2 regions of the Corynebacterium halotolerans YIM 70093 genome follow, and region 2 is predicted to be linked to the other one. Evidence: predicted binding sites of a transcription regulator. Region 2 holds the regulator's gene; the other holds the start of a gene.

Region 1 (15,712 bases), 250 kb from region 2:
GACGATGTCGGTGGTGTCGGTGGGCACCGCCGCGGCACGGTGGGCGGCGGAGTTGCGCGGCACCGGCACAGTGAAGGCCGGCAGCGCCAGCTCCCCGGCGACGTCGTCCAGGGCGGCGAGGAACTCCGCGGCGTCGGAGAAGCGCTCCCGGGGATCGCGCGTGGTGGCACTGGCCACCAGGGCGTCGAAAAGCGGCGGAATACCGGCGATGCACGTGCTCGGCGCGGGCACGTCGTCGTTGAGGCGGGCGAAGGCGTGGCCGAGCTGGGTGTCGCCGGAGAAGGGCGTGGTGCCGGTGAGCAGTTCGAACAGGACCACACCGGCGGAGTAGACGTCGGAGGCCGGGGTGATCTCGGTGCCGTCGACCTGCTCGGGGGAGAGGTAGGCGACGGTGCCGACGATCTGGTCGGAGCTGTGGGTGGCCGCGCTCGCGGCCCGCACCAGTCCGAAATCGGCGAGCTTGACCCGGCTGTCGCCGTTGATGAGGATGTTGTCCGGCTTGAGGTCGCGGTGGACCATGCCCGCCTGATGAGCCACCGACAGGCCGGTGAGCACCGCCCGCATCACCGCGGCCGCGGCGTGCGGGGGCATCGGGCCACGCTCGGCGAGCAGCTCGCGCAGCGTGCCGCCGGTGATCAGCTCCATGACGAGGAACAGGTGGTCGCCGTCGGAACCGAAGTCGTAGACGTTGACCAGGTTCGGGTGCGTCAGCTGCGCCATCGCCCGCGCCTCGCGGCGGAAGCGGGTGCGGAAAACGTGGTCGTCGATGTAGCGCTCGTCCATGACCTTCGCGGCCACGGCCCGACCCAGCCGCAGATCCACGCAGCGGTAGACGGTGGACATGCCACCCCGCGCGATCGGGTGATCGATGCGGTAGCGGTCCTCGAGGACGTCTCCCACTGTCAGCTGAGCCATGCGCACTAGTATGGTCGATCGCTCGTCCCGCATGCCAGCCGCCCTGCCGGACCCGTGGTGCAGGTCCGGCACGTAGAATGTTCACCGTGAGTTCCACTGACAAGACCCTCGATGAGCTGCTCGCCGATGAGCGGCTGCTGACCCTGCCGGAGACCGCCGACCGCCTGGGGGTGGTGGTCACCCGCGTCCACGACCTGCTCAGCGACAAGAAGCTGCTGGCCTACCGGCGCGACGGGCAGCGCCTCATCCCCGCCTCCTTCCTCGGCGAGAAGGACACCGTCAACAAGTTCGTGCCCGGTGTGATCACGCTGCTGTCCGACGGCGGCTACAGCGATGAGGAGATCCTGCACTACCTGTTCACCGAGGACGCCTCCCTGCCCGGCCGCCCCGTCGACGCCCTCCACGGCCACCTCGCCCGCGAGGTCCTGCGCCGCGCGCAGGCGATGGCGCTCTAGCGCTCCCCGGCGTCCGCCGGGGCCTCCGGGGTTGCCGGGGCCGCTGGGGTCTCCGCCTGCACGGACAGTTCCGCGCGGTCGTCGAAGATGAACTCGGTGAGCAGCCAGGCGGCGATGCCGGCCGCGCCCATCCACCAGAGGTTGTAGAGCTGGTGGTTGCCGCTGCCGGTGAACGACAGTGCCACCACGAGGGAGGCTCCTGTGGCCACCCGCAGCACCCACGCCGGCGGGCGGAACGTGCCCACCAGTGACAGCACCGAGGCGTAGTACCACGGCAGCGTCACCGAGTTGAAGACGAAGGCCACCTGGTAGGCGGCGGTGATGCCCATGATCGCGCGGCGGTCGTTCTGCCGGAACAGCCACCACGTCACGACCAGCCCGACGAGCATGGCCACCATGCCGATGCTCCGGAAGACCGCCAGGGCGACGTTGTAGTCAAAGTCCTCGTAGAACACCTGGATGAGCGGGGTGGATACGTCGGTCAGCAGCGTCGGCAGCGCCAGCGGGTTGATCACCTTGGAGTTGCCGGTGATCTCCGACAGCCAGCCCCACGACGAGCCGGACGCCCAGGTGACCACCGCGACGACGCCGAGTGTCTCCACGACACCGATGAAGCCGGTGACGAGGAAAGCGGTGACCCGGCGACCCGTCCCGGCGGCCTCACCCGCGTAGTGGTTGGTGGCCATCCACACCACGAACGGCAGGGCGATCGCGGCGGTGGCCTTCAGGGAGACGGCCACGGCGATCAGGGCCACGCCGATGAGGAAGCGCTTGCGCAGGCCGGCCAGCAGTCCGAGACTGACCAGGCCGACCATCACCGACTCGTTGTGCATGCCGCCGACCATGTGCAGCACCATCACGGGGTTGGCCACGCCCAGCCACAGCGCCAGGCCGGGATCCCCGCCGAGACGCTGCGCGATGCGCGGCACCGCCCACGCGATCGCCGCGAAACCCGCCACGGAGATGAGCTTGTACAGCAGCACTCCGGCGGTGACGTTGTCGCCCACCAGCCGGGTCACACCCTCGCCGATCCACAGGTGCAGCGGGCCGTAGGGGGTGGTGGTGTTGCGCCAGTCGTGCGAGACCTCCAGCAGGTAGGGTCCCGGGTTGATCGCCGCGCCCTGGGAGTAGGGGTCGAAGCCGTCGCGCAGCATCGCCCCCTGCATCAGATAGGAGTAGACGTCCCGCGAGAGCATCGGGGCGGCCAGCAGCAGCGGGACGACCCACGCCCACAGTGCCGTGCGCACCCCCCGCAGGCGCGCACCGTCGTCGGTCGAACGACGCAGCCCCCTGATGACGTCGCGGCCCAGCAGCACCCACGCGCCCAGCAGGCAGAGCAGACCGGCCCAGAAGACGGCGTTCGAGATGCCGCCGCCGTGGCCGTAGGCGAGGAAGTCCAGACCGGCGGCCTCGAGAAGCCCGCCACGATTGCGGGTGGCGCCGCCACCGAAGGAGCCGAGCGTGAGCAGGACGGCGCCCACGACGCCGAGCGGCAGGGCGCGGGGGAGCATCGCGGCGGTCAGGTGCACGGCGGAAAACCTCGGGGTCTCGGGCTGGGGAGGGGGCGGCGGGGGAGAGTCACATGCGGCGTTCGGTGACGCGCACGGCCAGCGCGCGCAGCGTCTCGGTGACCTCCGGGGCGGTGCCGGCGGCGTCCAGGTGGGCAAGGCCGGAGGTCGTTAGCGCGCTGATGCGCTCCTCGACCTCCTCGACCGCGCCCGTGGAACGGATGATCTCCGCCAGTCGGGCGAGCGTGGCCGGGTCACCGGTGGCACCCACCCCACGGCGCAGTTCCGCGGCGGCGGCCGGGTCGCGCTCGTCGGCACGCCGCAGTGCCAGGGCGAGCAGGACGGTGCGCTTTCCCTCGCGCAGGTCATCGCCGGCGGGTTTGCCGGTCACCGCCGGGTCGCCGTAGACACCGAGCTGGTCGTCGCGCAGCTGGAAGGCCATGCCGATGTCACGGCCGTAGCCGCGGAAGGCTTCGATCAGGGCGTCGTCGGCACCCGCGAGCGCCGCGCCCAGGTGGAGCGGGCGTTCGATGGTGTAGGCGGCGGTCTTGAAGCGGTTGACCGATTCGGCCAGCTCGACCCGTTCATCCGCGGCGGCCTCCAGGGAGATGTCGAGCAGCTGCCCGCCGATGACCTCGGTGCGCATCGCGCGCCACGGCTCGCGGGCGCGCCGCAGCGCGTCCACGGACAGACCCGAGTCCTGCAGCATGTCCTCGGCCCACACCAGGGCGAGGTCGCCGACGAGGATGGCCACGGACTCGCCGAAGTGCGCGGCGTCGCCGAGCCAGCCGTTGTCCGCGTGCCGCTTCTCGACGGCGCGGTGGACCGTCGGGTTGCCGCGGCGGGTGTCGGAGGAGTCGATGATGTCGTCGTGGACCAGCGCGCAGGCCTGGATGAACTCCAGTGAGGCGGCGGCCTTCAGCACGGCCGCCGGCTCCTCCCCGGTGCGGTCGAAGCCGCCGGCGCCGACGAAGCCGGCCCAGGCGTAGAGCGGGCGGATACGCTTGCCGCCGCCCAGCACGAAGGACTCCAGGTGCGCCACGGCGTCGGTGACCGGGGCACCGATGCCGGCGATCTGGCCGCGCCGTGCGTCGAAGAACTCGGAGAGTGCGTCCCGGGCGGCGCCGGGAACCCGCTCGAGAGTGAGGGTCCTGGGGTCTGTGCTCGTCACTGTTTCAATTCTCCGCTGCGTTCGTCGGTGGGGCGCCCCGGCCCCGGTTCCGCTCCCACGATACCCAGCTGCAGCGCAGGCCCGCGCTCCAGGGCGGGTGGAGGTCAGGAACCGGGGGAGGACAGTTTCTCCGTCGCTTCCGGCAGGGGGAGGGGGACCTCGAGGATGGCGAAGGAGCGGCGGTCGCCGTTGAAGTGGAAGTGGCGCATCACGTCCCGGAATCCCATGGAGCGGTACAGGCCGAAGGCGTTGTTGGCCTCGTCCGGCACCTCCGGGGTCGACAGCATGGCGTGGGAGGCGGGGGCGTGCCGCAGCAGTTCCACGAGCAGGTGGCGCCCGATGCCGTGGCCCTGGAGCCCGGGGCGGACGTGGATCTCGGCGATCTCGAAGTAGTCGCGCAGCAGCTCCAGGTGCTCCACGTCCGGGCCGCCGGTGTCGCGGAAGCCACGGCGGATCTGCTGGTCCCACCAATGGTCCGGGGAGCCGAGGTAGCCGTAGGCCAGGCCGACGACCTCCTCGTGGTGGAGCGCGCACAGCGCGGTGAAGCCGGGCTGGGAGATCTCCCGCCGCCACACGTTGATACGGCTCTCCCGGATCGAGGGGTCGTAGTCCATCGCCTCGATGTATATGTCCACGAGCTGAGGGGCGAGCACAGCGAACTCAGGTCCCGACAGCCGACGAATCTCCACAGTCACACCACCATCGAATCATGAACCGGCCCCGGAGTGTGAGGGTTGGTCCGAGTTTCCGGCGGACGGATCCCGGGCGGGCGGGGAGCCGTGGCTATCTTCCGTCGAACAACCGAGGGAAAAGACCTGGAGAAAGTTGCGGGAGACCATTGATCAGTTCGAATGGACGTTCTATGATTGGGGTGTGATGTCCTCCTGGGGTTCTACGGTGGGCACCAGCACGGCGGAAGAGGTTCCGCTGGCAGACGCAGGACACGGGAAGCAGGGCATGGAAAGGAGAAAGTCCGATGGCAAAGATCATCTCGGCGACGACGAGGTTCGTGGGAGCCGGCACGGCGGTCGACCGCGGCACCAGACGTGCGGACTTCATCCTCAAGGCCCGGGCCCTGCTCGGCCAGTCCCGCAGGCACCGCGAGGCGGGGGAGTGGGAGCTCGCCCTGGAGACCGCCTACCAGGCGGCGCTGCGCTCGGCGGGCGCGCGCATCTCGGGCTCGGCGGTGTCCAGGCGGCGGCGTCGCCCCTCCGGCGCCTGGGAGCAGCTGCGCCTGGTCGATGAGAGCGGTGAGCGCCGGGCCGCGGAGTTTGAGCAGTACTCCCGGCTGCGCTCCCGGGTCGCCTCCGGGTTGGAGCCCGATGTGGACCACGTGATCGTCAACCGCATCATGGCCATGGCCGAGGAGTTTCTGGCGGAGGTGGAGCTGGAGGCGGGCTGGACCACGGCCGCCGCCTAAGGTGGGAAAAGGGGGTTCCCGGGGCGGCTGGCATTCGCGGGAACATTCCCGATAGTCTGGGCGTTAACTCTATGTACAGAGAAAAGCGCCCATCCAGATCCGGGAGGAACAGTGTCGCTTTCAGAGCAGGAGCAGCGAGCGCTCCGGGAGATCGAGCAGTCTCTCCTCGCTGACGACCCTAAGTTCGGGGCTTCCGTGGCGGGCGACAACGGTTTCGGGGGTTCCGGCACCGCCGGTTTCACCCTCCGGGGAATCGCCCTGGCTGTCATCGGTCTCGTCATGCTCATCGGCGGCGTCGCGCTGGCCCAGCAGAGCCTCTGGTTCGTGGCGCTGAGCATCGCGGGCTTCCTCGTCATGTTCGGCGCCGGCGTGTGGATGCTCCGGGGTGGCGGTTCGTCCCCGTCCCGCGGTTCCTCCTCTGGTGGCCGTCAGCCCAAGGGTGGAGGCGGAAACTCGTCCTCCATCGGCAACAAGATGGAGGAGAACTTCCGTCGCCGTTTCGAGGGGCGTTAGCTCCCCGCCGCATCAACTGATCTGCGGCACCCGGCCCCGGCATGCGCCCCGCATGCCGGGGCTTCGTCGTGGGTGCGCCGAGCCGCCCACTTCCACCCACCGTCGTTCCCCACTTCTCCCCACGCGGGAGGGGGTCTCGGCCGCCCGAGTTGCCCCGCGCGGCGATTCTCAGTGTTTTCCCAGCGTATTGGCTGAAACCGACAAGGAAACGGTACGAAGAGAAGTCCGTGACAATTGGGGCTGATGTTACTGGAGTGGTTTGAGAGGCGATTTTTCGGGTATTTTCCACGCCGCCACGGGCGGACGCCCCACCGATCTGCACCGCAGTGACCTGCAACGACACGGGAATCGCCGCGCATACGGGCCATGCTCGGTAGTGATGGTGGGGCAAAGTGGGGTAATGTGGGCCGCAGCGGTGGAGAGGGCCGGACCTGCGGGACCGATCTGAACCATGGCGAGGAAAAAAATTGAGCCGGAGACATTGAGTTGAGGAAGGTGGTTCCGGGATGTTTCTCGGTACCTACACTCCGAAGCTCGATGACAAAGGACGGTTGACACTGCCGGCGAAGTTCCGTGAGGAGCTCGCCGGCGGGTTGATGGTCACGAAGGGGCAGGACCACAGTCTCGCGGTCTATCCCCGGGAGGAGTTCGCGGCCCGTGCGCGTAAAGCGGCGGCCGTGTCCCGCACCAACCCGGAGGCTCGTGCCTTCATCCGAAATCTGGCAGCCAGTGCGGATGAACAGCGACCCGACGGGCACGGGCGCATCACCCTGTCGGCCGCCCACCGTCAGTACGCGGGCCTGACCAAGGAGTGCGTGGTCATCGGTTCGGTGGACTTCCTCGAGATCTGGGATGCAGAAGCCTGGGCCGCTTATCAAAAGGAAACGGAGGCCGCCTACTCGGCAGCCGACGCAGACGACGTCCTCAGCGGACTGCTCTGACCTTCCCGGGCCGCAGGGTCCGGGGAACGACGGGTCAGGCGGAGCGCGTGTACGGACTCTGCCCGAGGTGATGCTCTGGTGTACTTCCCCGACATCAGATGAACACATCGGGCAGGGCCCTATACGCACCCCGCTCATCCGGGTCGGACGGGCAGCTGGGACCCAGGCAGGAGAGGGGGACGGGCAGCCGTGACCGACAGGACCGGAACCGACACCGGCATGAGCTACGACATCGGGGCCAACCACGGCCACGTGCCCGTCCTGCGTGACCGGATGGCAGAGCTGCTCGCCCCGGGCGTCGACCGGCTGGGGGACAAGGCCGTCATCGTGGACGCGACGCTGGGGGCCGGCGGACACACCGAGCACTTCCTGGCGACCTTCCCGCACGCCCGCGTCATCGGCGTCGACCGCGATCCCGCCGCCCTGGCCGATGCCACGCAGCGGCTGGCCCGCTTCGGTGGCCGGTTCACCGGCGTGCAGACCCGCTTCGACGGTATCGGTGAGGCCATCGCAGACGGCGAGGGGGAGATCTTCGAGCTCGCCCGCACCCACGGGGTGGCCGGCGCCCTGTTCGACCTCGGGGTGTCCTCCATGCAGCTCGACCAGGTGGACCGCGGCTTCGCCTACCGCACCGACGCCCCGCTCGACATGCGGATGGATCCGACCCGTGGCATCACGGCCGCCGATGTGCTCAACACCTACGGTCACGGCGAGCTGGCGCGCATCCTCAAGACCTACGGCGACGAGCGCTTCGCCGGCAAGATCGCCTCGGCCGTGCTCCGCGAGCGGGAGAAGGAACCCTTCACCACCTCCGCGCGGCTGGTCGAACTGCTCTACGCCACCATCCCCGCCGCCACCCGCCGCACCGGCGGCCACCCCGCCAAGCGCACCTTCCAGGCCCTGCGCATCGAGGTCAACGGCGAGCTCGACGCCCTCGAGCGCGTCCTCCCCGTCATCGCGGACGCGCTGGCGGTCGGCGGTCGGGCCGTGTTCATGAGCTACCAGTCCCTCGAGGACCGGATCGTCAAACAGGCCTTCGCCGGGATGACCGCGTCGAAGACCCCGCCCGGCCTGCCGGTCGACCTGCCCGGCACCGCCCCCCGCTTCGCCACCGTCACCCGCGGCGCGGAGAAGGCCACCGAGGCCGAGATCGCCGACAACCCCCGTGCCGCCCCGGTGCGGGTCCGCGCGATCGAGAAGCTGCCTGATCCCGAGGAGGCACCACTGTGACCACCCCGACCACCCGCACCACCGCCAGACCGAACCCCGACCGGAAGGGACAGCGCACCATGGGTGTCAGCCGCGACTTCACCACTGGCGCCGGCCCCGGCTCCACCGCCGTGCTCGAGCCGGGGGCCCCGGACCGTGCCGGCGCGCGCACCCGGGCCCGGGAGGAGCTGTCGACCCGCGAGCAGGGCGGGACCCGCACCCGCACGCGGATTCTCCACCAGCCGCAGACCCCGAAGAAGCGTCCCTACCAGCGTCGCCTGGGTTCCAGGCAGGTCGTCTCCGTCCGCGGCCGGCGGGTGGCCACCACCCGGCGGACCACCCTGCTGGCCAAGCTCGGCACGGCCGCCATCGGCCTGCTGGTCTCCGGCGTGGCCATCGCGATGTGGCTCTCGGGTGTCTCCACCCAGCAGACCTTCCAGATCCAGCAGCTCGTCTCCCAGGACCAGCAGCTGTCGAACCAGCTCGAGACGCTCAACCGCGACCTGGAGAACATCCGCTCCTCCGCGGAGATCGCCCGCCGCGCCACCGAGATGGGCATGGCCCTGCCGGCCCAGCCCGGCATCCTCGAGGTGCGCGAGGGCGGCGAGATCGTCGAGGAGCGGCCGGCCGACCCGGCCACCCGCCCCCTGGTCGACCTCAACGGTCAGCCGATCCGCCCGGGCCAGGCCTCCAGTGATCCGGACGCGACCAGTGAGCTGACGGACAATCTCGAGGCCGTCCCGGAGGGCCACCGCCTCCCGGCACCGGAGGGTGCCGCGCCCCCGGCCCAGGCGCCCGCACCGGCGCTGGCCCCGTACGCCCCCAACGTCCCGGCCGCCCCGCCGGAGGCTCAGCAGCAGTCCGAGCAGCAGGCCGACCCGCAGTCCGAGCAGCAGGCAGGTGAGACCGGGCAGTGACACCACCGGATGCCCGGGGCGGAGGACGTGGAGCGGGACGGGGAAACCCGTCCCGCCGTTCGTCGTCCGGCGATCCCCGCCTGAGAACCGAGCGCACCTCCAGCCGACGGCAGCAGCGCGCCGACGCCCGCACCGGCCGGCCGCGCCCGCAACCCCAGCCACAGCCGCAGGGGGCCAGTTACCGGCCCACCCGGCAGCGGCCTCCGCAGCGCGCGGTCATGACGCGCCGCCTGCGGCTGATCATCACCTTCTTCGTGGTGATCGCCCTCGTGCTGGCCGGTCGGCTGGCCTGGGTGCAGATCGTGTGGGGCCCGGAGCTGGCAGCCCAGGCCCAGGAGCAGCGCGCCCGCATCTACGTCGAGCCCGCCCGCCGCGGCGAGATCACTGACCGGGAGGGCAACCAGCTGGCCTACACCATGCAGGCCCGCAGCCTGACCGTCTCGCCGGTCGTGCTGCGCGAGGAGCTGCGCGAGCAGCAGGACCTGCAGATGCGCATCGACGGTGAGCAGGAGGGCATGAGCGAGACGGAGATCAACACCGCCCTCGACGAGCGCGTCGAGGAGGTGCTCGAGACCATGGCGGACGAGATTCCGCGCATGATCGAGGACTCCGGCGCGACCACCGACGAGGTCGACTCCGAGGAGATCCTCGACAAGCTGCACGCCGACACCCACTACGAGGTGCTGGTGCGCAACGTGGATCCGGACGTCGCCGCCGAGATCGCCGCTGAGTTCCACGGCGTGGCCGCCGACCACCAGGACATCCGCCAGTACCCCAACGGCGCGATCGCCGAGAACGTCATCGGCAAGGTGTCCATGGACGGGCAGGGCCAGTTCGGCCTCGAGGCCGCCGGCGACTCCGTGCTCTCGGGCATCAACGGCCGCTCCACGGAGGACGTGTCCACCACCGGCCAGGTCATCCCGGGCACCCTGCGCGACGTCGTCCCCGCGGTCGACGGCGCGGACGTCCAGCTGACCCTGGATCTCGACCTGCAGACCTTCGTCCAGCAGCTGCTGGAGCAGGCCAAGGCCAACTCGGGCGCCAAGTCCGCCGAGGCCGTCGTCCTCGACACCCAGACCGCTGAGGTGCTCGCCATGGCCAACACCGACACGATCGATCCCAACGGGGACATCACCGCCCAGCTCGAGCGCGGCAAGGACTTCGAGAACCGGCCCATCTCGCACCCCTACGAACCGGGTTCGGTGGCCAAGATCATCACCGCCGCCGCCGCACTCAACGAAGGGGTGACCAGCCCCGACGAGGTGCTCCAGGTCCCCGGTTCGATCGACATGGCCGGGGTGACCGTCCGCGACGCCTGGGAACACGGCGTCGTCCCGTACACCACCACCGGCGTGTTCGGTAAGTCCTCGAACGTCGGCACACTCATGCTCGCCGAGCGACTCGGCGAGGAGAAGTTCGCCGAGTACCTGGAGCGCTTCGGCATCGGGCAGACCACCGGCATCGAGCTGCCCAACGAGTCCTCCGGTCTCCTGCCGCCGTTGGAGCAGTGGTCGGGCGGCACCTTCGCCAACCTGCCGATCGGACAGGGCATGAGCTGGACCACCCTGCAGATGGCCAGCGTCTACCAGGCCCTGGCGAACGAGGGCGAGCGCATCGAACCACGCATCATCGAGGAGGTCACCGGCCCGGACGGCAGCGTGCGGGAGGAGGCCGAGCCGGAGCACACCCAGGTGGTCAGCCCGGAGGCCGCCCGCGCGACCGTCGACATGTTCCGCGCCACCATGCAGGTCGACCCGAACGGCGTGCAGTCCGGAACCGCCCCCAACGGCGGCGTCGAGGGTTACCAGACCTCCGGCAAGACCGGCACCGCGCAGAAGGTCGATCCGGAGACCGGCGCCTACTCGAACAGCCAGTACTGGATCACCTTCGCCGGCATCGCCCCCGCCGACGATCCCCGCTTCGTCGTCGCCGTCATGGTCGACGAGCCGGAGCGCGGCGTCATGGACGGCGGTGCGGGAGGCCAGTCCGCGGGACCGATCTTCCGCGAGATAGCCTCCTGGCTGCTCAACCGAGACAATATCCCGCCGTCCCCGCCCATGGAGGGTCAGCTGATCCTCCAGGCACAGTAAACCGACTACCGGAGGAGGAAGACCGTGGCCCCCACGCTCACCCACCTGGCCGACCTGGCGGGAGCCCGCCTCGTCCACACCGACCCCGACGCCACCGATCCGACCGTCGCCTCGATCGGGCTGGACTCCAGCACGTGCGAGCCCGGCGCACTCTTCGCCGCCGTGCCCGGCACCCGCACCCACGGCGCCGTCTTCGCGGCCGGCACCCCGGCCGCCGCGGTCCTCACCGACGAGGCGGGCCTGGAGATCCTCGAGGCGGCGGGGGAGGCCCGCCCCGTCCTCGTGGTCGATGACGTCCGCGCGGTCCTCGGTGCGGTCGCCGCGGAGATCCACGGCCACCCCTCCCGCGGGATGACCGTCATCGGGGTCACGGGCACCTCCGGCAAGACCACCACCAGCTATCTGCTGGAGGTCGGGCTCCTGGCCGCAGGCCACCGGGTCGGGCTGATCGGCACCACCGGCACCCGCATCAACGGTGAGCCGGTGCCCACCAGGCTCACCACCCCGGAGGCGCCGACCCTGCAGGCCCTGTTCGCCCGCATGCGCGCCGTGGGTGTCACGCACGTGGTCATGGAGGTCTCCTCCCACGCCCTGGAGCTCGGCCGGGTCACCGGCACCGACTTCGACGTCGCCGGCTTCACCAACCTCTCCCAGGACCACCTGGACTTCCACCCGACGATGGAGGACTACTTCGCCGCCAAGGCGCTGTTCTTCCGCCCCGACTCACCGGTGGCCGCCCGCCACCGGGTCGTCTGCGTCGACGACGAGTGGGGCACCCGCATGGCCGAGGTCGCCGGGGAGGCGGTCACCGTCTCCACCCGTGGGGGCCGGACCGCGACCGTGCGCGCCCGCCAGACCGGTCAGGACGCCACCGGCGCCCAGCGCCTGAGCGTCGAGCTGCCGGAGCAGACCCTCGAGGTGGATCTGCCGCTGCCGGGCGACTTCAACATCGCCAACGCCGCACTGGCGACCGCCATGGCGTGGGCCGCCGGGGCGGACGTGGACGCCTTCGCGAAGGGAATCGCCGAGGTCGCCGTGCCCGGGCGCATGGAGCGCATCGACGCCGGCCAGGATTTCCTCGCCGTGGTCGACTACGCCCACAAGCCCGCGGCCGTCGCCGCCGTGCTGGAGACCCTGCGCGGCCAGATCAGCGGGCGCCTGGGCGTCGTCGTCGGCGCCGGCGGTGACCGCGACCCATCCAAGCGCCCCGTCATGGGCTCCGAGGCCGCCCAGCGGGCGGATCTGGTCATCATCACCGACGACAACCCCCGCAGCGAGGACCCGGCCACCATCCGCGCCGCGGTGCTCGAGGGCGCACGTGCCACCGCGGAGACCACCGGCGCGGAGGTCCGCGAGATCGGCGACCGCGCGCGGGCGATCGACGCGCTCATCGGGTGGGCACGGGCCGGCGACGGTGTCGTCGTCGCCGGTAAGGGCCACGAGGTCGGCCAGCTCATCGCCGGGGTCGACCACCACTTCGACGACCGCGAGGAGGTCCGCCGGGCCCTGGCGGAGCACGCTCGCCAGGGGAAGGAGCAGGCATGATCCCCTTGACCCTCGCCGAGATCGCCGAGATCACCGGCGGCACCCTCGACCACGTGGACGACCCGCAGGTGCAGGTGACCGGCTTCGCGGAGTTCGACTCCCGCAAGGTCGCCCCGGGCGGGCTGTTCGTCGCCCTGCCGGGCGCGCGCGTCGACGGGCACGACTACGCGGAGACCGCCGTGGCGCAGGGCGCGGTGGCGGTGCTCGCCGCGCGGCCCGTCGGGGTGCCCGCGATCGTCGTCACGCCCGATCGCGGCCGCCACACGGGCGACAACGCCGACATCTGGGCCCACGACGCGGACGGCTCCGCCGCCGCGGTCGTCGGCGCGCTCTCGGCGCTCGCCCGCGCCGTCACCATCCGCCTGGTCCGGGACAACGGCCTGACCGTGGTGGGGGTGACCGGCTCGGCGGGCAAGACCTCGACCAAGGATCTCATCGCCTCGGTGCTGCGCACGGCCGGCGAGACCGTCGCCCCGCCCGGTTCCTTCAACAACGAGCTCGGCCACCCCTACACCGCGCTGCGCTGCGACGGCGACACCCGCCACCTCGTCTCCGAGCTGTCCGCACGCGGCATCGGGCACATCGCCCACCTGGCGACGATCGCCCCGCCGCGCATCGGCGTCGTCCTCAACGTGGGCACCGCCCATCTCGGTGAGTTCGGCTCGCGGGAGAACATCGCGCAGGCCAAGGGGGAGCTCGTCGAGGCGCTGCCGGCCGCCAGTGACAGCGGAGACGGGGGAGTGGCCGTGCTCAACGCCGACGACCCCTTCGTCGCCGCCATGGCCGCCCGCACCACCGCGAAGGTCGTCACCTATTCCGCGGCCACCCCGCCGGCCCCGGGGGCGGACTACTACGCCACCGACGTACGCCTCGACGACGTCGCCCGCGCCTCGTTCACCCTGCACGCCCCGGGGCGGCGGCCGGTGCCGGTGCGCCTGCAGGTCTTCGGCGCCCACCAGGTCTCCAACGCGCTGGCCGCCGCCGCCGTCGGCGTCGAGTCGGGGCTGAGCCTCGGGCAGGTCGCCGCCGGACTCGGCGGACACGAGAACACCTCGGCCCACCGCATGGACGTGCGCACCCGCGCCGACGGGCTGACCGTGATCAACGACGCCTACAACGCCAACCCGGACTCCATGCGAGCCGGCATCGCCGCCCTGGCCTACACCGCCTCCGCCCGGACCGAGGCGCGCTCGATCGCCGTCCTCGGCGAGATGAGCGAGCTCGGCGACGACGCGCTCGAGTCCCACCGCGTGGTCGGCGAGGACCTCGACCGCCACCACATCGACCACCTCGTGGTCGTCGGTGAGGGGGACAACTGCCGCGCCATGGCCACCGAGGCCGCGAAGCGGGGTATAACTACGGAGATCGCCACCGACGTGGACGCCGCCGTGCGCCTCGTCGACGCAATCCTGTCCACCGGCCACGCCGGGACCACCGCACCGCCCGGGGACGTCGTCCTCGTCAAGGCCTCCAACGCGCAGGGGCTGTGGCGGGTGGCGGAGGCCCTCCTCGACACCGACCCCGACCGGGGCCGGCGGTGACGGAAGGGTGGGGACATCATGACAGCGCACGCACGAGACAGCTCAGGAAGCACGGAGAGCAGGACGTAAAGAAGTGACCCAGATCATCATCGCAGGAATCGTCAGCTTCCTCGTCGCCATCTTCACCACCCCGCTGCTCATCCGGTGGTTCTCCTCCGAGGGCATCGGCCAGGAGATCCGGGAGGACGGCCCGAAGTCCCACCTGCGCAAACGCGGCACCCCGACGATGGGCGGCATCGCCATCATCGTCGGCATCACCGTCGCCTACGTCGTCTGCGGCGTCTACGGCATGGCCGCCGGGGTCGGTGGCTTCACCGTCTCCGGCCTGCTGGTCCTCGGCCTGACCCTCGGCCTGGGTGCCCTCGGCTTCGCCGACGACTTCATCAAGTTGTTCAAGGCCCGCAACCTGGGGCTGAACAAGACCGCCAAGCTCGTCGGGCAGCTCGTCCTGGCCGTCGCCTTCGGCATCCTGATCCTGCAGTTCCCCGACGAGCAGGGCCTGACCCCGGGTTCGACGAACCTGTCGTTCATCCGCGACATAGACACCATGGACCTCGCCCTCGGCGGCGGCATCCTCGGCATCATCATCTTCCTGGTGTTCATCTACATCCTGGTCTCCGCCTGGTCGAACGCCGTCAACCTCACCGACGGGCTCGACGGCCTGGCCGCCGGTGCCACCGCCCTGGTCATGGGCGCCTACACCATCATCACCTTCTGGCAGTTCCGCAACTCCTGCACCGTGAACGTGGAGCCGGGCTGCTACTCGGTGCGCGACCCGCTCGACCTGGCGGTGCTCGCCGTGGCGGGCCTCGGCGCCAGCCTCGGCTTCCTGTGGTGGAACGCCGCCCCGGCCAAGATCTTCATGGGCGACACCGGCTCCCTGGCCCTCGGTGGCCTGGTCGCCGGCCTGTCCGTCGCCTCGCGCACCGAGCTGCTGATGATCATCATCGGCGCCCTGTTCGTCATCGAGGCCGCCTCCGTGGTCATCCAGGTGGCCTTCTTCAAGACCACCGGCAAGCGCGTGTTCCGCATGGCGCCCTTCCACCACCACTTCGAGAACGGCGGCTGGGCCGAGACCACCGTGGTCATCCGCTTCTGGCTGATCGCCGCCATGGCCGTGATGCTGGGTGTGTCCATCTTCTACGGCGAGTGGCTCACCGCGACGGGGGTGAGCCTGTGATGCGCGCCGGGGTCTCCACCGTCATCACCGGCCGCGTGCTGGTCGCCGGGGCAGGGGTCTCCGGAACCGGCTGCGCGCGTCTGCTCACCGACCTCGGCGTCGACACCACCATCGCCGACGACAACGCTGAGGCACTGACGAAGGCGGTCGCCGCCACCGGCGGGAGGGCCACCGGCATGACCGTGGCCGAGGCCCGTGACCACCTCATGCTCTTCGACAAGGTGGTCACCTCACCCGGCTGGCGGCCCGACTCCCCGCTGCTCGTCGACGCCGCCTTCGCCCATCGCGAGGTCCTCGGCGACGTCGA
Region 2 (15,712 bases):
CGAGCACTCCGACGGCATCATCGTCACCGTCGACCGCGAGGACGACCGCGACACCTACGACATCGACGTCGTGACCGGCAACGAGGTCATCGAGCTTGAGGTCGGCGCCGACGGCACCGTGCGGGAGGATGAGCGCGAGAGCGGGGACGAAGTAGTCGCTCATGCCCAGGAGGCCACCGTCACCGCCACCGACGCCATCCGCCAGGCACTGGATCAGCACCCGGACGGCGTGCTTGACGACGCCGAGCTCGAGGAGGAGGACGGCAACCTCCGGTGGGAGATCAGCCTGGACGACGCCGACCGCAACGATCTGACCGAGCTGACCGTCCCGGCGACCTAACAGCTCAGTCAACAGGGCCGCGCGGTGTGCAGCACCGAGAAGCGCAAAAGCGCCGCCCCGGAATATTCCGGGGCGGCGCTTGCTGGTGCGTCAGCCTCTGTGGAGAGACTCAGATGCTCCCTAGCGGGCGGCCTCGATCTGGATGGCCTGGGCCAGGGCCTGGACGACGCCGGCGACCTTGACCGACTCCCAGACCTGCTCCTTGGTCAGTCCGGCCTCACGCACGGTGTTGGCGTGGGCCACGGCGCAGTGCTCGCAGCCGTTGATGGTGGACACGGCCAGGGACCACAGCTCGAAGTCGACCTTCTCGACACCCGGCTTGGAGATGATGTTCATCCGCAGGCCGAACTTGACCTGGGTGTAGTCATCGCCGAGCCAACCCTTGGCACGGTAGGCGACGTTGTTCATCGCCATGACCGTGGCGGCACCGAGAGCGGCCTCGTAGGCCTCCTCGGACAGGTGCTCCTTGGCCTCCTCGGAGATCTCCGAGAAGACGGTGTCGTTGCGGGTTGCCGCGGCGGAGGCGACCAGGGTGCCCCACAGCTGCTGCTCGCTCAGCTCGGTGGAGCGGGTCAGCGTGCCGATGTTGAGCTTCTGATCCTTGGCGTACTCCGGCAGGGAGTTCTTCAGATTCTCGATCGACATTACTTGAGGGCTCCCTGGACAACATCCATCTTGTCGATGTTCTTGGTCGGGTCGTTGGCCTCCCAGTTGCAGGCGCAGACTTCCTCGGACTGCAGCGCGTCGAGGACACGCAGGACCTCGTCGACGTTGCGGCCGACGGCGTCCGGGGTGACGGAGACGAACTGGATGATGCCGTCCGGATCGATGATGAAGGTGGCGCGGTCGGCGACACCGTCAGCGTTCTCGACGCCCAGGGCGCGGATCAGCTCGTGCTTGATGTCGGAGAACATCGGGAACGGGACGTCCTTCAGCTCCGGGTGGGTCGCGCGCCAGTTGAAGTGGGCGAACTCGTTGTCGACGGAACCGCCGAGGACCTGGGTGTCGCGGTCCTGGAACTCCTCGTCGAGCTTACCGAAGGCAGCGATCTCGGTCGGGCAGACGAAGGTGAAGTCCTTCGGGTAGAAGAAGACGATCTTCCACTTGCCCGGGTAGTTGTCCAGGCCGACGGTCTCGAAGTAGTCCTCCGGCTGCTGGGCGTTGACGCCCTGCAGGTTGCCGCCCTTGAGAGCGGTCAGCTTGAACTCCGGGAACTTCTCTCCAACGGTAAGGATAGCCATGTGTGTCTCCTCAGAATGATCGGGGATTCAGGTGGTACCATTCCGGCTCCACCCGGCCGCGAGTGCGGTGCACCTCCAGCATGCCACCCACTGTGAAATGGGTCGCTCTGCAGGCCGCATTCCAGTATACGTCAATAACCGCTTGCGTCAATAGTAATCCGCTTGCATTCTGTGTATAGTCATAGGCATGAGCAATAAGGACTACAAGCCGACTCTCTCGCAGTTGCGCACCTTCGTCACTATCGCGGAGAACAAGCACTTCGGCACCGCGGCCACCAAGCTCGGCATCTCCCAGCCTTCACTGTCCCAGGCACTCGTCGCACTCGAGAACGGCCTCGGGGTCCAGCTCATCGAGCGTTCGACCCGCAAGGTCATCGTCACCGCCGCAGGCGAGGAGCTGCTCCCCTACGCCAAGGCGACCCTGGACGCCGCCGATGCCTTCCTCGCCCACTCCCGCGGCGCCAACGGCACCCTCTCGGGACCGCTGACGATCGGCATCATTCCCACGGTCGCACCCTACATCCTCCCCTCCCTGCTGACCTCCATCCAGGAGCACTACCCCGATCTGGAGCCGCGGTTCGTCGAGGACCAGACCCGGCACCTCGTCCAGATGCTGCGCGACGGCCAGCTCGACCTCGGCATCATGGCGGTCCCGGCGGAGGCCTCCGGCATGACCGAGGTGGCGCTCTACCGCGAAGACTTCGCCGTCGTCGTCCCCTCCGACCACCCGCTCGCCGGCCGCCGCGACCTGAGCCTGAGCACCCTCAACGAACTGGATCTGCTACTGCTCGACGACGGGCACTGCCTCCACGACCAGATCGTGGATCTGTGCCGCAAGGCCGACATCAACCCCAGCGAGGCCACCAACTCCGTCACCCGCGCCTCCAGCCTCACGACGATCATGCGGCTGGTCATCGGCGGGCTGGGATCGACGCTGGTGCCGGCCAGTGCGCTGGAGACCGAGTGCACCCGCCCGGGCCTGGCCATCGCGCACTTCAGTGACGACGTCACGGCCGAACGCCAGATCGGCCTGGTCTTCCGTAACTCCAGCTCCCGCGCCGACGAGTTCCGGGCCTTCGGCGAACTCGTCACCGCGGCCCACCAGGACGCCGTCAGCAATCAACTGGCCACCGCCTGACACCCGGTGTCAGGCATGAGCCGACCCCCTGGCCGGTAGGTGGTGAACCTACCGGCCAGGGGGTCGTTTCATTGTTGCCCTGGGCGGGCGGGTCCTACCGGACCGCCGGGGCGGGCAGCCGCCCACCCGACATCTGCCGGTACAGGTGCGCCTGGATCAGCAGCATGGCCGGGCCCAGCACCAGCATCGCCAGGCCGAACGTCATGATGGCGGCCAGGCCGATGAGAATGAAGCTCACCAGGAAGAACAGCAGCAACTTGCCGTAGTTGCGGAGGGCGTCGCGCAGGCCGGTGCCGATGGCGCCCCCGACGCCCGCCCGGCGGTCGACGGCGTACCAGGCCAGGAAGGCGGTCAGCGGGGACAACAGAACCGCCACCAGCATCGTGAGACCGGCGAACGCCAGGGCACGACCGGCGAATGCCAGGGCGGCCTCCTCGGTCTGGAGCTCCATCGGTGAGCCGAGGAAGGCCGGGCCGATCAGCGGCAGCGCGATGACCATCATCACCACGAAGGTGAAGATCTGGACGAGGATGAGCACGATGAAGGACGGCCACAGGTTCACGTCCCGCACGAATGCACCGAGCCCGACCTTCGGCTCGTCGATCTCCCGCAGGGCGCCGGTGTAGATGAGCACCGTCACCAGTCCCGAGGCCACGGCGAAGAGCAGCTGAGCGATGAGGTACACGCCGGACTGCGGTCCCCCGAGCGTGAACTCGATCAACGCGGACACCGCGAACGTCAGGACGAGCAGGACCAGGGTGCCGAGGATCCAGATGGGCCAGTTGGCGAACACGGCCCGGAAGGCCCAGCCGACGGCGTCGGTGACGGTCACCTTCCCGGTGCCCTGCCCGGGCTGCCCTGCGGCGCCACCGTAACCCTGATACCCCTGGTAGCCCTGGTACCCCTGGTAGCCCTGGTACCCCTGACCACCTGCGCCACCCGCACCGTAGCCGCCGTAGGAGGGATTGTCCTCCGGGTGCGGGGTCGAGGGGTAGGAGGGGTAACTCGGGTAACCCTGTCCGCCGGCGTCCGGGGAGGGGGTGGGCCCGGAGGGCCCGGCACCCCGGTTGGTCTCGGGCCGGTCCTCAGGACGGTCCCCGGATCGATCCTCGTCGTCCCAGGGGTTGCCGCCGTTACCGGGAGGCGTGGTCATACACGGTCACCTTTCTCGTCTCCGCTGCTGTCGTACCCGCCCCACGGTACCGCACCTACCCTGCCCACCTGGGATGAAGGAGCCGGCCACGGTATCATCCACAGTCAGCCATGACTAACTCCCCCACCCACCCCGCCCGCCAGGACCTGCTGGATCAGCTCGACGAGGTCTCGCTCGCCGACGAGCGCTCCTTCCGACGCCGTCTGCGCAAGGCCCGTGCCCCGCAGGCGCTCACCGCCATCGCGGAGGATATGCGTGCCGCGCGCGAGAAGGTCGCGCTCATCGACGCCGGCGTCCCGGAGATCACCTATCCCGAATCGCTGCCGGTCAGCGGTCGCCGCGAGGACATCGCCGAGGCCATCCGGGACAACCAGGTCGTCATCATCGCCGGTGAGACCGGCTCCGGCAAGACCACCCAGATCCCGAAGATCTGTCTGGAACTGGGCCGGGGCCGCCGGGGCCTGATCGGCCACACCCAGCCGCGCCGCCTGGCCGCCCGCACCGTCGCCGAGCGCATCGCGGACGAGCTCGACCAGGAGATCGGCGATTCCGTCGGTTACGCCATCCGTTTCGATGACCGCGTCTCGCGCACCACCGCCGTCAAGCTCATGACCGACGGCATCCTGCTCGCGGAAATGCAGCGGGACCGCTTCCTCAACGCCTACGACACGATCATCATCGACGAGGCGCACGAGCGCAGCCTCAACATCGACTTCCTGCTCGGCTACCTGAAGAAGCTGCTGCCGCGGCGGCCGGACCTGAAGGTGATCATCACCTCCGCCACGATCGATCCGGAACGGTTCGCGGAGCATTTCGCGGACGCCGACGGTGGACCCGCCCCCATCATCGAGGTCTCCGGGCGCACCTACCCGGTGGAGATCCGCTACCGTCCGCTGGAGTTCGAGGCGGGCGGCAGGATCGTCGACCAGGATCCGCTCGACGCGCTGTGTGAGGCCGTGGAGGAGCTCATGGCGGAGGGGCCGGGCGACATCCTCTGCTTCTTCGCCGGTGAGCGCGACATCCGCGACGCCATGGAGACCATCGAGGGCCGGAAATGGCGGGGCGTGGAGGTCACGCCGTTGTTCGGCCGCCTGTCCAATCAGGAGCAGCACCGGGTCTTCCAGCCGCACTCCGGCCGGCGCATCGTCCTGGCGACCAACATCGCCGAGACCTCGCTGACCGTGCCCGGGATCCGCTACGTCGTGGACACCGGTACCGCACGCATCTCACGCTACTCGGTGCGCACGAAGGTCCAGCGTCTGCCGATCGAGCCGATCTCCCAGGCCAGCGCGAACCAGCGCTCGGGCCGCTGCGGCCGCGTCGCCGACGGCGTGGCCATCCGCCTCTACTCGGAGGAGGACTTCAACTCCCGCCCGGAGTTCACGGATCCGGAGATTCTGCGCACCAACCTCGCGAGCGTCATCCTGCAGATGGCGATGATGCGGCTGGGCGACATCTCCGAGTTCCCGTTCGTCCAGCCGCCGGACAACCGCGCCGTGCGCGACGGTCTGCTGCTTCTCCACGAGCTCGGGGCGCTGACCTCCCGGGAGAACGAGGGGCAGCCCGTGCTCACCCCGGTCGGTCGCGACCTGGCCCGCATCCCGGTGGACCCGCGCATGGCCCGCATGCTGGTCGAGGCGAACCGGCTGGGCTGCCTCGACGACGTGCTGGTGATCGTCTCCGCCATGACCGTGCAGGACGTGCGCGAACGCCCCCTGGAGTTCCAGGCGCAGGCCGACCAGGCCCACGCCCGCTTCAAGGACACCAGCAGTGACTTCCTGTCGTCGCTGAAGCTGTGGGACTACATCGGCCAGTCGCGTGACGATCTGACGGGCAATGCCTTCCGTAAGCGGATGAAGGCCGAGTTCCTGCACTACATGCGCATCCGCGAGTGGCGGGACCTGGTGCGTCAGCTGCGCGACGTCGCCAAGCAACTCGGCTGGACCCACCACCGGGACGTCGCCGGGGAGCGCAACCCCGACGCCATCCACCAGTCACTGCTCTCCGGCCTGCTCTCGCACATCGGTGCCCGCGACGGGAACACCAAGGAGTACAAGGGCGCCCGCGGCACCCGCTTCATGATCTTCCCCGGGTCCTCCCTGGCGAAGAAGCCGCCGGAGTTCATCATGGCCGCCGAGCTGGTGGAGACCTCGCGGCTGTGGGCGCGCGACGTCGCGAAGATCGACCCCGCCTGGGTGGAGAAGCTCGCCGGCGACCTGCTCAAGCACCAGTACAGCGAGCCCACGTGGTCACGGAAACGGGCTGCGGCGATGGCGCACCAGAAGTCGACGCTCTACGGGGTGACCGTCATCGCGGACCGCCTGGTCCCCTACCACCGGGTGGACGCGGAGGCAGCGCGCGACATGTTCATCCGGCATGCGCTGATCGAGGGTGACTGGAGCACCCACCACACGTTCTTCCACGCGAACGTCGAGAAACTCGAACTGGCCGCGGAGATCGAGGAGAAGGCGCGCCGGCGCGGCATCGTCGTCGACGAGGACACCCTCTTCGACTTCTACGACGCCCGCCTCCCGGCCAAGGTCACCACCGGCCGCCACTTCGACTCCTGGTGGAAGAAGACCCGGCAGGAGAATCCGGGACTGCTGGACTTCGATCCGGCCGATCTGGTCAGCGCGGACGCCGAGACCGTCACCGAGCAGGCCTTCCCCGACCGCTGGCGCAAGGGCGGCATCGACTACGACCTGGCCTACCGCTTCGAGCCCGGCCACCCGCAGGACGGTGTGACGGTGCTGGTGCCGGTGCCGCTGTTGGCCGGCATGGACACCGAGGGCTTCGACTGGCTGGTGCCGGGGCTGCGCGAGGAACTGGTCACGGAGCTCATCCGGACCCTGCCCAAGGCGCTGCGACGCAGCGTCGTGCCCGCCCCCGACTTCGCCGCCCGCGCCCTGCCGAAGCTGGTGCCCTATGAGGGGCCGGTGACCGCCCAGCTGGCCGATGTGCTGCGCGAGCTGGGTGGCAGCGGCATCAACGCCTCCGATTTCCGGCCCTCGGCGCTGCCGCCGCACCTGCGGATGACCTACGGCGCGGTGGACAGGCGCGGGAAGGTCATCGACACGGACAAGCGTCTCGCCGCGCTCGTCGAGCGCCAGGCCGGGCACATCCGCTCGTCGGTTAGCCGGGCCAGCCGGAAGTCGGAGTCGAAGGCCGTCCCGGAGTGGACCGCCGAGACGATAGGTGCGGTCGACGAGGAGGTCACCACCACCGTCGACGGTCACGAGGTCACCGCCTACCCGGCGCTCGTGGCGACGGCCGAGGGCGTCGAGGTCAAGGTCCACCCGACGAAGGCGGCCGCCGACGCCGCGATGATGACCACCACCCTGACGCTGCTGATGCGCGAGATCACCGTCAATCCGCAGCAGATGGTCAAGGGGCTGCCGCTGCAACAGCGCGTGGCCGTGGACCATTACCCGCACGGCGGGGCCGCGGGACTGGTCGAGGACGCCCGTGTCGCGGCGATCCGTGACCTGATGCTCGAGCACGGCGGGCCGGTGCGCGATCCCGAGGCGTTCACCGAGCTGCGGAACAAGGTGAAGCCGGAGGTGCCCGGTATGGTGCGCCGCACGGTCGTCGCGCTGGCCCCGGCGCTGGTCGAGTACCAGTCGGTGGTCGAGGAGCTGAAGAACTGGACCGGTGAGGCGATCGAGGACATGACCGCGCAGCTGGCCTTCCTCCTGCCGCAGAACGCCGTCACGCTCCACGGGATCGCGCACCTGCGGCACCTTCCGCGCTACCTGCAGGCGATGCGCATCCGGCTGGAGGAGATGGCGCTCGACCCGGACAAGGACGCCGACCGGCAGGACGAGGTCGCCGCCGCACGCGAGTACCTGGACCGGAAGCTGGCCAAACTCCCGAAGGGCCGGGGGAAGACCCGGGAGGTCAGGGAGATCCGCTGGATGATTGAGGAACTGCGCGTGAGCCTGTTCGCCCAGCGGCTGGGCACCGCCCGACCGATCTCGCGACGCCGCATCGAGAAGGCGGTGGACAAGCTCCGCTGATCAGACCCGCTCGGGCCGCTCGCGGTTGCGGCGGCGCATGAGGCGGATCTCGGACTCGAAGTCCTCGGCGCTCTCGAAGGACTTGTAGACGGAGGCGAAGCGCAGGTAGGCCACCTCGTCAAGCTCGCGCAGCGGCTCGAGGATGGCCAGGCCGATCTCGTTGGCGTTCACCTGAGAGCTGCCGTGGCTGCGGACGGTCTCCTCGACCTCCTGCGCGAGACGCTTGAGCGCGTCATCGGAGACGTCCCGGCCCTGGCAGGCCCGACGCACGCCGAGGATGACCTTCTCCCGGCTGAAGGGTTCGGTCAGGCCGTTGCGCTTGACCACCAGCAGAACCGCCTTCTCGATGGTGGTGAAGCGTCCCTGGCAGCTGGTGCATTCCCGGCGACGGCGGATGGCGGACCCGCCCTCGACGACGCGTGAATCAATGACGCGGGAGTGGTCGTGGTGGCAGAAGGGGCAGTACACGGGGAGGAATCCCTGGCCTTTCCGGTGTCGATGACGGGCGGGGCTCGGCTTATCAGCCTACCTCTCCCCCGCCGGCCCTCCGGGGCGGCCGCGTCACCGGGGATCCGGCACCGGGGTGGTCAGCGAACTCGGCTGCGCAGGGGGCGCCGCTTCCCCGCCGCCGCCGATGAAGAAGGTGCCGAGCACGACGCACAGCCCGAAGACCGCCCCCGTCAGATAGGCTCCACCCGCCGTGCCCTGCGGAGTCTCGCGGTCGCGCCCCACAGCGCGGCCTGGAAGCCGAGACTGAACTCGTCCCTCCGTTCGATTCGCTGGACGCAGAGTTCGAACATCGGCCACGTCCGCCTCCCCCTGCCCGCCCCGGACGGGATCCCAGACAGCCGCAGCCGGGACAATGGACGAGGAGGATGTACGGGCAGGGTGAGCTGGGTTAAGCTGGTTCAGCGAGGTGGTCATGGCGTCGTCCTTCCTGTCGCCGTCGAGCATATCCGGGCACCGGACGGTCTCGAACAGAACGCCCGTTCAGGTGTTCGATACCGCTTTCGTGTTCGATTTATAGCACCCACTCGAACACCTGTCCACACCGCCCGGGGAAATAGTCGAACATTAGTGCCAGTTCGTGATAGACATGTATTAGATGAATGGCCCGCGGCCATCCGCCGATTCGAACAACTCGACCGGCCACGCCGATCCCGCCAATCCGAGCCGACCACGCCCCGCCACCCACAAAGGAGTCCGCAGACATGGCACGCCAGAGCTCGAGGACCAAAGTCACCACCTCCCCCACCGGCAAGCCCGATCCCGCCTCCCTGTCCGACCGCCAGCGTCGCATCCTCGAGGTGATCCGCGACGCCGTGGTGCTGCGCGGCTACCCGCCGAGCATCCGCGAGATCGGTGACGCGGCCGGCCTCCAGTCCACCTCCTCGGTGGCCTATCAACTCAAGGAGCTCGAGAAGAAGGGCTTCCTGCGCCGGGACCCGAACAAGCCGCGGGCCGTGGACGTGCGCCACCTTCCGGACACCGACGGCCCCTCGAAGCCGGGACGCAAGGCATCCCCCGCCGCGGAAGCCCCGGCCGACGCCGGCGCCGCCAACTACATCCCGGTGGTGGGCAACATCGCCGCCGGCTCCCCGATCCTGGCCGACCAGCACGTCGACGACTACTTCCCGCTGCCCACCGAGATCGTCGGCGACGGCGAGCTCTACATGCTCAAGGTCATCGGCGAGTCCATGCGGGACGCCGGCATCCTCGACGGCGACTGGGTCGTCGTCCGCTCCCAGCCCGTGGCCGAGGAGGGCGAGTTCGTCGCCGCGCTCATCGACGGGGAGGCCACCGTCAAGGAGTTCCACCGCGATTCCACCGGCGTGTGGCTGCTGCCGCACAACGACGCCTACGCCCCGATCCCCGGTGAGAACGCCGAGATCATGGGCAAGGTTGTCTCCGTGATGCGCAAGCTCTAGCTTCCGGGCCACGGCCCACCCACGGGGCCGGCCCTCCCCTCCCGCCTTCAGGCGCCCACATGGGGCGCGCCCCGTGATCTGCTCTCTCACCCCCGGATTGGGTTGAGCTGTCCGACGGGAAAAGTCACATGTTCCCACGTGAACGGAAGGTGGTTCCGGACCCTCTGACCCGCATCTTCCGCCCCTTCGAGCCATTCCGCCGCTCCCCTGCCCACTGCCGACGTGGAAAAACCCGCCACCGGGGCGGACAAATTTGCCACAATGGCAGGCGTGGGCATCCGCCCGATCACCTTGTTTGTCTGTGAGGAAACATGTACGCAGAGGAGCGCCGCCGCCAGATCGCCTCTTTCACCGCCGTGGAGGGGCGTGTCAACGTCACCGAGTTGGCGAACCGGTTCGACGTGACGGCCGAGACCATCCGCCGTGACCTCGCCGTGCTCGACCGCGAGGGCGTGGTCCACCGTGTCCATGGCGGCGCCGTCGCCAGCCAGACCTTCCAGACCACCGAATTCTCGCTCGACGCCCGCTTCCGCTCCGCCCCGACCGCCAAGTCCGCGATCGCCCGGGCCGCCCTGCAGTTCCTCCCCGAGTCGGACGGCGGACTGTTCCTGGACTCCGGCTCGACGATCGGCACCCTGGCCGAGCTCATCGCGGAGCGACCACAGTCCCGGTACTGGTCGGTCGTGACCAACAGCCTGCCCATCGCCCTCAACCTGGCCAACAAGGGCCTTCCCGAGGTGCAGCTGCTCGGCGGCAGCGTCCGCGCCATCACCCAGGCCGTCGTCGGCGACACCGCACTGCGCACGCTGGCCCTGATGCGTGCCGACGTCGCCTTCATCGGCACCAATGCCCTGACCCTGGACCACGGCCTGTCCACCGCCGACGCGCAGGAGGCCGCCATCAAGGCGGCGATGGTCACCAACGCCCACAAGGTGGTCGTGCTGTGCGACTCCACCAAGCTGGGCAACGACTACCTGGTCAGCTTCGCCGGCATCGACGACATCGACGTCGTGATCACCGACCCCTCGGCCCCCGAGTCCTTCCTCACAGCCCTGCGCGACCGGGAGATCGAGGTCGTCGTCGCCGACTGATATGCGTGGACGAACAGGGGCGGGCCCCGGGGAATTCTCTCCCCGGGACCCGCCCCTGGTCTCTGCGTGGACTATGCCCGCAGCATGGTGCGCACGGTCTCGCGGGCCTCAGCGGCCCCCTCGGCCGCCAGTGCGGCGTCGGCGATCTCCCGGCAACGCTCCAGATCAACCTCGGCGAGCTGGGCGCCCACCCCGGCCACCGCGGTGGCGGCCGCGGACAGGGAGTTCACGCCCAGGCCCGTGAGCACACAGGCGAGTGCGGGGTCCGCGCCGGCCTCACCGCACACGCCGACGGGGATACCGGCCTCGGCGCCGGCCTCGCAGGTGTGGCGGACCAGCCGCAGCACGGCCGGTTGCCAGGGATCGGTCAGATGCGCCAGGCGCGGAGAGAGCCGGTCGGCGGCCATCGTGTACTGGGTCAGGTCATTGGTGCCGATGGACACGAAGTCCAGGTGCGGCATGATCTTGTCGGCCATGAGCACGGCGGCCGGGACCTCGATCATGGCGCCGGGTGTCAGGCCCCGCTCCCGGCACAGACCGGCGAACCACTTCGCCTCCTCTGCCGTGGCGACCATCGGCGCCATGACCCAGGTGGGGGCGTTGTCGCCGCGCCCCTCGGCGGCCCGGGCGATCGCGTCGAGCTGGCGGGTGAGCAGCCCCTCGTTGCCGTGGGCGATGCGCAGACCCCGCACCCCGAGGGCCGGGTTCTCCTCCTCGTCGAGGTTGGCGTAGGCGATCGGCTTGTCGGAGCCGGCGTCGAGGGTGCGGATGACGACCTTGGACTCCGGGAAGGCGTCGAAGACCCGGCGGTAGACTCTCGCCTGCTCATCGACGCCCGGCTCCTCGGTCGTGGACAGGAAGCTCATCTCCGTGCGGTAGAGGCCCACCCCCTCCACCTGGGCGTCGGAGGCGAGGCGGGCGGCGTTGCCGTCGGCGACGTTCGCCAGCAGTTGCACCCGGTGCCCGTCCGAGGTCCGGCCCGGGCCGCGCCACTGCGCGATGAGGGCGGCGCGTTCGCGGGACTCGGCGACGGCGGCGAGGGCGAGATCCGGATCGGCGCCGCGGGTGACGGTGCCCAGGGCACCGTCGACGAGCACCATCTCGTCGGCGGGGATGTCACGGACGGTGGCGCCGACGGCGACGATGCAGGGCAGGTTGAGCTGCCGGGCGATGATCGCGGTGTGGCTGGTCGGGCCGCCGAGCTCGGTGACCAGGGCGACGACGTGGTCGGTGTCGAGGGTGGCGGTGTCGGCGGGTGAGAGATCCTCGGCGAAGATCACGCCCTCGCCGTCGATCTCCGGCAGGCCGGGTTCAGCCTCCCCGCGCAACTCGGCGATGACGCGGTCGCGGATGTCCCGCAGATCGGTCGTGCGCTCGGCCATGACTCCGCCGGCGGCCTCGAACATGGCCACGAACTTGTCGGTGGCGACGACCGTGGCGTACTCGGCCGACTGGCCGGAGCTGACGGCCTTGCGCACCGCCTTGCGCCAGCCGCGGTCGGCGACCATGCCGGCGGTGGCCTTGAGCACCTCGGCGGCCGAACCCTCGGCCTGCTCCGAGCGGGCGTCGAGACGCGCGGCCACGGTGTCTGCGGCGGTGATGAAACGATCGTACTCGGCCGGACGGTCCCCCTCGGCGACGGTGCCGTCGGCGGTGGGCAGTTCAGGGCGCGGTCGGACCCGGACCGCGCGGGCGTAGGCGGTGCCGGCGACGACGCCGGTCCCCTTCATGACAGTGGTGGACAGCGCGTCACTCATGCCGGTCTCCGAATCTCACGTCACAGGAATAGTTATCCCCCAGATCACCACAATTTTATCCCGTTCGCAACAAAGCAGACACGGCGCACTTGACAAACGGGCAAAACCGGACAAAAATCATCACAAAGACAATCCCATAGTGAGGTCCCTCACATTACCGGCGTTCCCGCCAGTGTCCTGAGAGTCACCTGAAAACCGCCCGTTAACATTGACGCCGCTCACGGGTGGGCATCTCAGCGGGATCACCCGGGGTCATCTTTTCCAGGCCACGTCAACCACGACGGTCCGCCGCGGCACCTCCGACCGGACAGGGAGCACACCCGTGATACTCACCCTCACCCCGAACCCGAGCATGGACACCACGATGCAGTTGCAGGGGCCGCTCAAGCGCGGTGCCGTGCAACGGCCGGACACGGTCACGCGAGTGGCCGGCGGCAAAGGCGTGAACGTCACACACGCCGTGCACCTCGCCGGCGAGGAGACCCTGGCCGTCTTTCCCGCCCGCGACAACGATCCCTTCATCGCCCTGGTCATGGAGGCCGGCCTGCCCTACCGGTCTGTTCCCGTCGCGGAGAGCGTGCGGATCAACAACACCCTGGCGGAGCCGGACGGCACGACGACGAAGATCAACGGCCCCGGCGCGTTCATCAACCGGGAGACCCGGCTGCGCATCAAGGGGCTCGTCGTCGAGCTGGCCGGCGAGGCCGACTGGATCGTGATGGCCGGTTCGCTGCCACCGGGCATCCCCGCCACCTGGTACACCACGCTGGTCAACGCCGTGCGCTCGGTGCACCCGGACGTGCCGATCGCCGTGGACACCTCCGACGCCGCGATGGTCGAGCTCGGCCGCGGCCTCGAGGACGCCGCCCCCACCCTCATCAAGCCCAACGGCATGGAGCTCGGGCAGCTGGTGGGCGAGGACGGCGACGCCCTGGAGACCGCCGCCGCGGACGGCGACCTCGCCCCGGTCGTCGCGGCCGCCCGCCGCGTCCTCGACCGTGGTGTGCGCGAGGTGCTCGTCACCCTCGGTGCCGCCGGCGCCGTACTGGTCACCGCCGAGGGCACCTGGCACGCCTCCCCGCCGCCGACCACCGTCAACTCCACCGTCGGCGCCGGTGACAGCTCCCTGGCGGGCTACATCATGGCCCGCCGCGCCGGAGCCTCCCCCGCCGACTGTCTCGCCCGCGCCGTCGCCTACGGCTCGGCCGCCACCGCCCTGCCGGGCACGACGCTGCCCACCCCCGACCTGGTCAACCTGGCCGACACGCACGTGCGTGCCGTGCCCGCATCCCGCTGATCTTCCCCATCCGTCCCTGCTCCCCTCTGAGGATACGCCATGTCATCTCCCATCATCACCGCCGAGCTGGTCCGGCTCGACGTCGACTCGGGGTCCACCGCTTCTGAGGTGATCACCGCCCTGGCCGGACTCGTCCACTCCGCCGGCCGCGCCACCGATGCCGCGACACTCGCCGAGGACGCCATCGCCCGCGAATCGAAGTCCGGCACCGGTGTGCCCGGTCGGGTGGCCATCCCCCACTGCCGCTCCGAGGCCGTCAGCGAACCCACCCTCGCCTTCACCCGCCTGTCGAATCCCGTGGACTTCGGTGGCCCCGACGGCGCCGCCGACCTCGTCTTCCTCATCGCCGCGCCCGCCGGGGGCGGCAAGGAGCACCTGAAGATCCTCTCGAAGCTCGCCCGCGCCCTGGTACGCGGGGACTTCGTCACCCGGCTCCGGGAGGCGGAGGCCGACGAGGAGATCGTCACCGCGGTCACCGAGGTCGTCACCGCCGAAAAGCGCGCGAAGCCCGCGGCCACCGCAACCGCGGCCCCCGAACCCGCCCCGTCGGAACCGGTGTCCGCGGAGGGTCCCCGGGTCACCCGCATCGTCGCGGTGACCGCCTGCCCCACCGGCATCGCCCACACCTACATGGCCGCCGACGCGCTCAGCCAGACCGCGGCCGACCGCGACGACCTCGAGTTCACCGTCGAGACCCAGGGCTCGTCGTCGACCAGGCCCATGGACCCGGCCCTGGTCGAGGCGGCCGACGCCGTCATCTTCGCCACCGACGTCGGGGTGCGTGACCGCGAGCGCTTCGCGGGCAAGCCGGTCATCGAGTCCGGCGTCAAGCGCGCGATCAACGAACCCGGCGTGATGCTCGACGAGGCCGTCGCGGCCGCCGGTGACCCCTCCGCCCGGCGCGTGTCGGGGGCGTCGGCAAGCGGCGCGCAGGACGCCGCCGCCGGTGCCGGGGAGAGCGGGGAGCCGGGTTGGGCGCGGCGCATCCAGCAGGCGGTGATGACGGGCGTGTCCTACATGATCCCCTTCGTCGCGGCCGGTGGTCTGCTGCTGGCCCTGGGCTTCCTCGTCGGCGGCTACGACATGGCCAACGGCTGGCAGCAGATCGTCCTCGGGCACTCGCTGGCCGACCTGCCGGGCAACACCGTCGTCGTCGACGGGGAACCGGTGTCCTTCGGTCGTTCGGGGCTGTCGCTCTACCTCGGCGCGGTGCTCTTCGCCACCGGGCAGATGGCCATGGGCTTCATCGTCTCCGCACTGTCCGGCTACATCGCCTTCGCCCTGGGCGGGCGCCCGGGCATCGCCCCGGGCTTCGTCGGTGGCGCAATCTCCGTCCTGGTCGGGGCCGGCTTCATCGGCGGTCTGGTCACCGGCATCCTCGCCGGCCTGATCGCCCGCTGGATCGGCGGCTGGAAGGTGCCGCGCATCGTGGCCTCGCTGATGCCGGTGGTGATCATCCCGCTGCTGACCTCGCTGGCCGTCGGCCTGGCCATGTTCCTCCTGCTGGGCCGCCCCCTCGAGCAGGTGATGACGGGCCTGACCGAGTGGCTGGGTTCCCTGTCCGGCTCCTCGGCCGTCCTGCTCGGCGTCATCCTGGGCCTGATGATGTGCTTCGATCTGGGTGGCCCCGTGAACAAGGCGGCCTACCTGTTCGCCACCGCCGGCCTGTCCACGGGTGATCAGGCCAGCATGGAGATCATGGCCACGGTCATGGCCGCCGGCATGGTCCCGCCGATCGCCCTGTCCGTGGC

What was found. The regulator LexA, encoded in region 2, represses DNA repair genes until DNA is damaged. The targets are predictions, from matches to a motif close to CGAACANNTGTTCG.
Region 1: a site for LexA is predicted at 4,898-4,911, ahead of A605_RS09635 (SAV_6107 family HEPN domain-containing protein). Genes of this name have one in related genera too.

The regions. Positions count from the first base shown of each region.
Region 1 is NC_020302.1:2,065,200-2,080,911, reverse strand. It holds gene pknB (Stk1 family PASTA domain-containing Ser/Thr kinase) at 1-915, opposite strand, end outside; gene A605_RS09655 (Rv2175c family DNA-binding protein) at 993-1,370, shown strand; gene A605_RS09650 (alpha-(1->6)-mannopyranosyltransferase A) at 1,367-2,881, opposite strand; gene A605_RS09645 (polyprenyl synthetase family protein) at 2,949-4,049, opposite strand; gene A605_RS09640 (GNAT family N-acetyltransferase) at 4,154-4,744, opposite strand; gene A605_RS09635 (SAV_6107 family HEPN domain-containing protein) at 5,026-5,469, shown strand; gene A605_RS09630 (DUF3040 domain-containing protein) at 5,581-5,982, shown strand; gene mraZ (division/cell wall cluster transcriptional repressor MraZ) at 6,489-6,923, shown strand; gene rsmH (16S rRNA (cytosine(1402)-N(4))-methyltransferase RsmH) at 7,143-8,153, shown strand; gene ftsL (cell division protein FtsL) at 8,150-9,049, shown strand; gene A605_RS09610 (peptidoglycan D,D-transpeptidase FtsI family protein) at 9,268-11,139, shown strand; gene A605_RS09605 (UDP-N-acetylmuramoyl-L-alanyl-D-glutamate--2,6-diaminopimelate ligase) at 11,185-12,684, shown strand; gene A605_RS09600 (UDP-N-acetylmuramoyl-tripeptide--D-alanyl-D-alanine ligase) at 12,681-14,225, shown strand; gene mraY (phospho-N-acetylmuramoyl-pentapeptide-transferase) at 14,299-15,405, shown strand; gene murD (UDP-N-acetylmuramoyl-L-alanine--D-glutamate ligase) at 15,405-15,712, shown strand, end outside.
Region 2 is NC_020302.1:1,811,195-1,826,906, forward strand. It holds gene A605_RS15490 (PepSY domain-containing protein) at 1-340, shown strand, start outside; gene ahpD (alkylhydroperoxidase, AhpD family) at 461-985, opposite strand; gene A605_RS08465 (peroxiredoxin) at 985-1,581, opposite strand; gene A605_RS08470 (hydrogen peroxide-inducible genes activator) at 1,769-2,719, shown strand; gene A605_RS08475 (DUF975 family protein) at 2,814-3,872, opposite strand; gene hrpA (ATP-dependent RNA helicase HrpA) at 3,983-7,888, shown strand; gene nrdR (transcriptional regulator NrdR) at 7,889-8,356, opposite strand; gene lexA (transcriptional repressor LexA) at 9,100-9,816, shown strand; gene A605_RS08495 (DeoR/GlpR family DNA-binding transcription regulator) at 10,128-10,907, shown strand; gene ptsP (phosphoenolpyruvate--protein phosphotransferase) at 10,979-12,664, opposite strand; gene A605_RS08505 (1-phosphofructokinase family hexose kinase) at 12,987-13,961, shown strand; gene A605_RS08510 (PTS fructose transporter subunit IIABC) at 14,001-15,712, shown strand, end outside.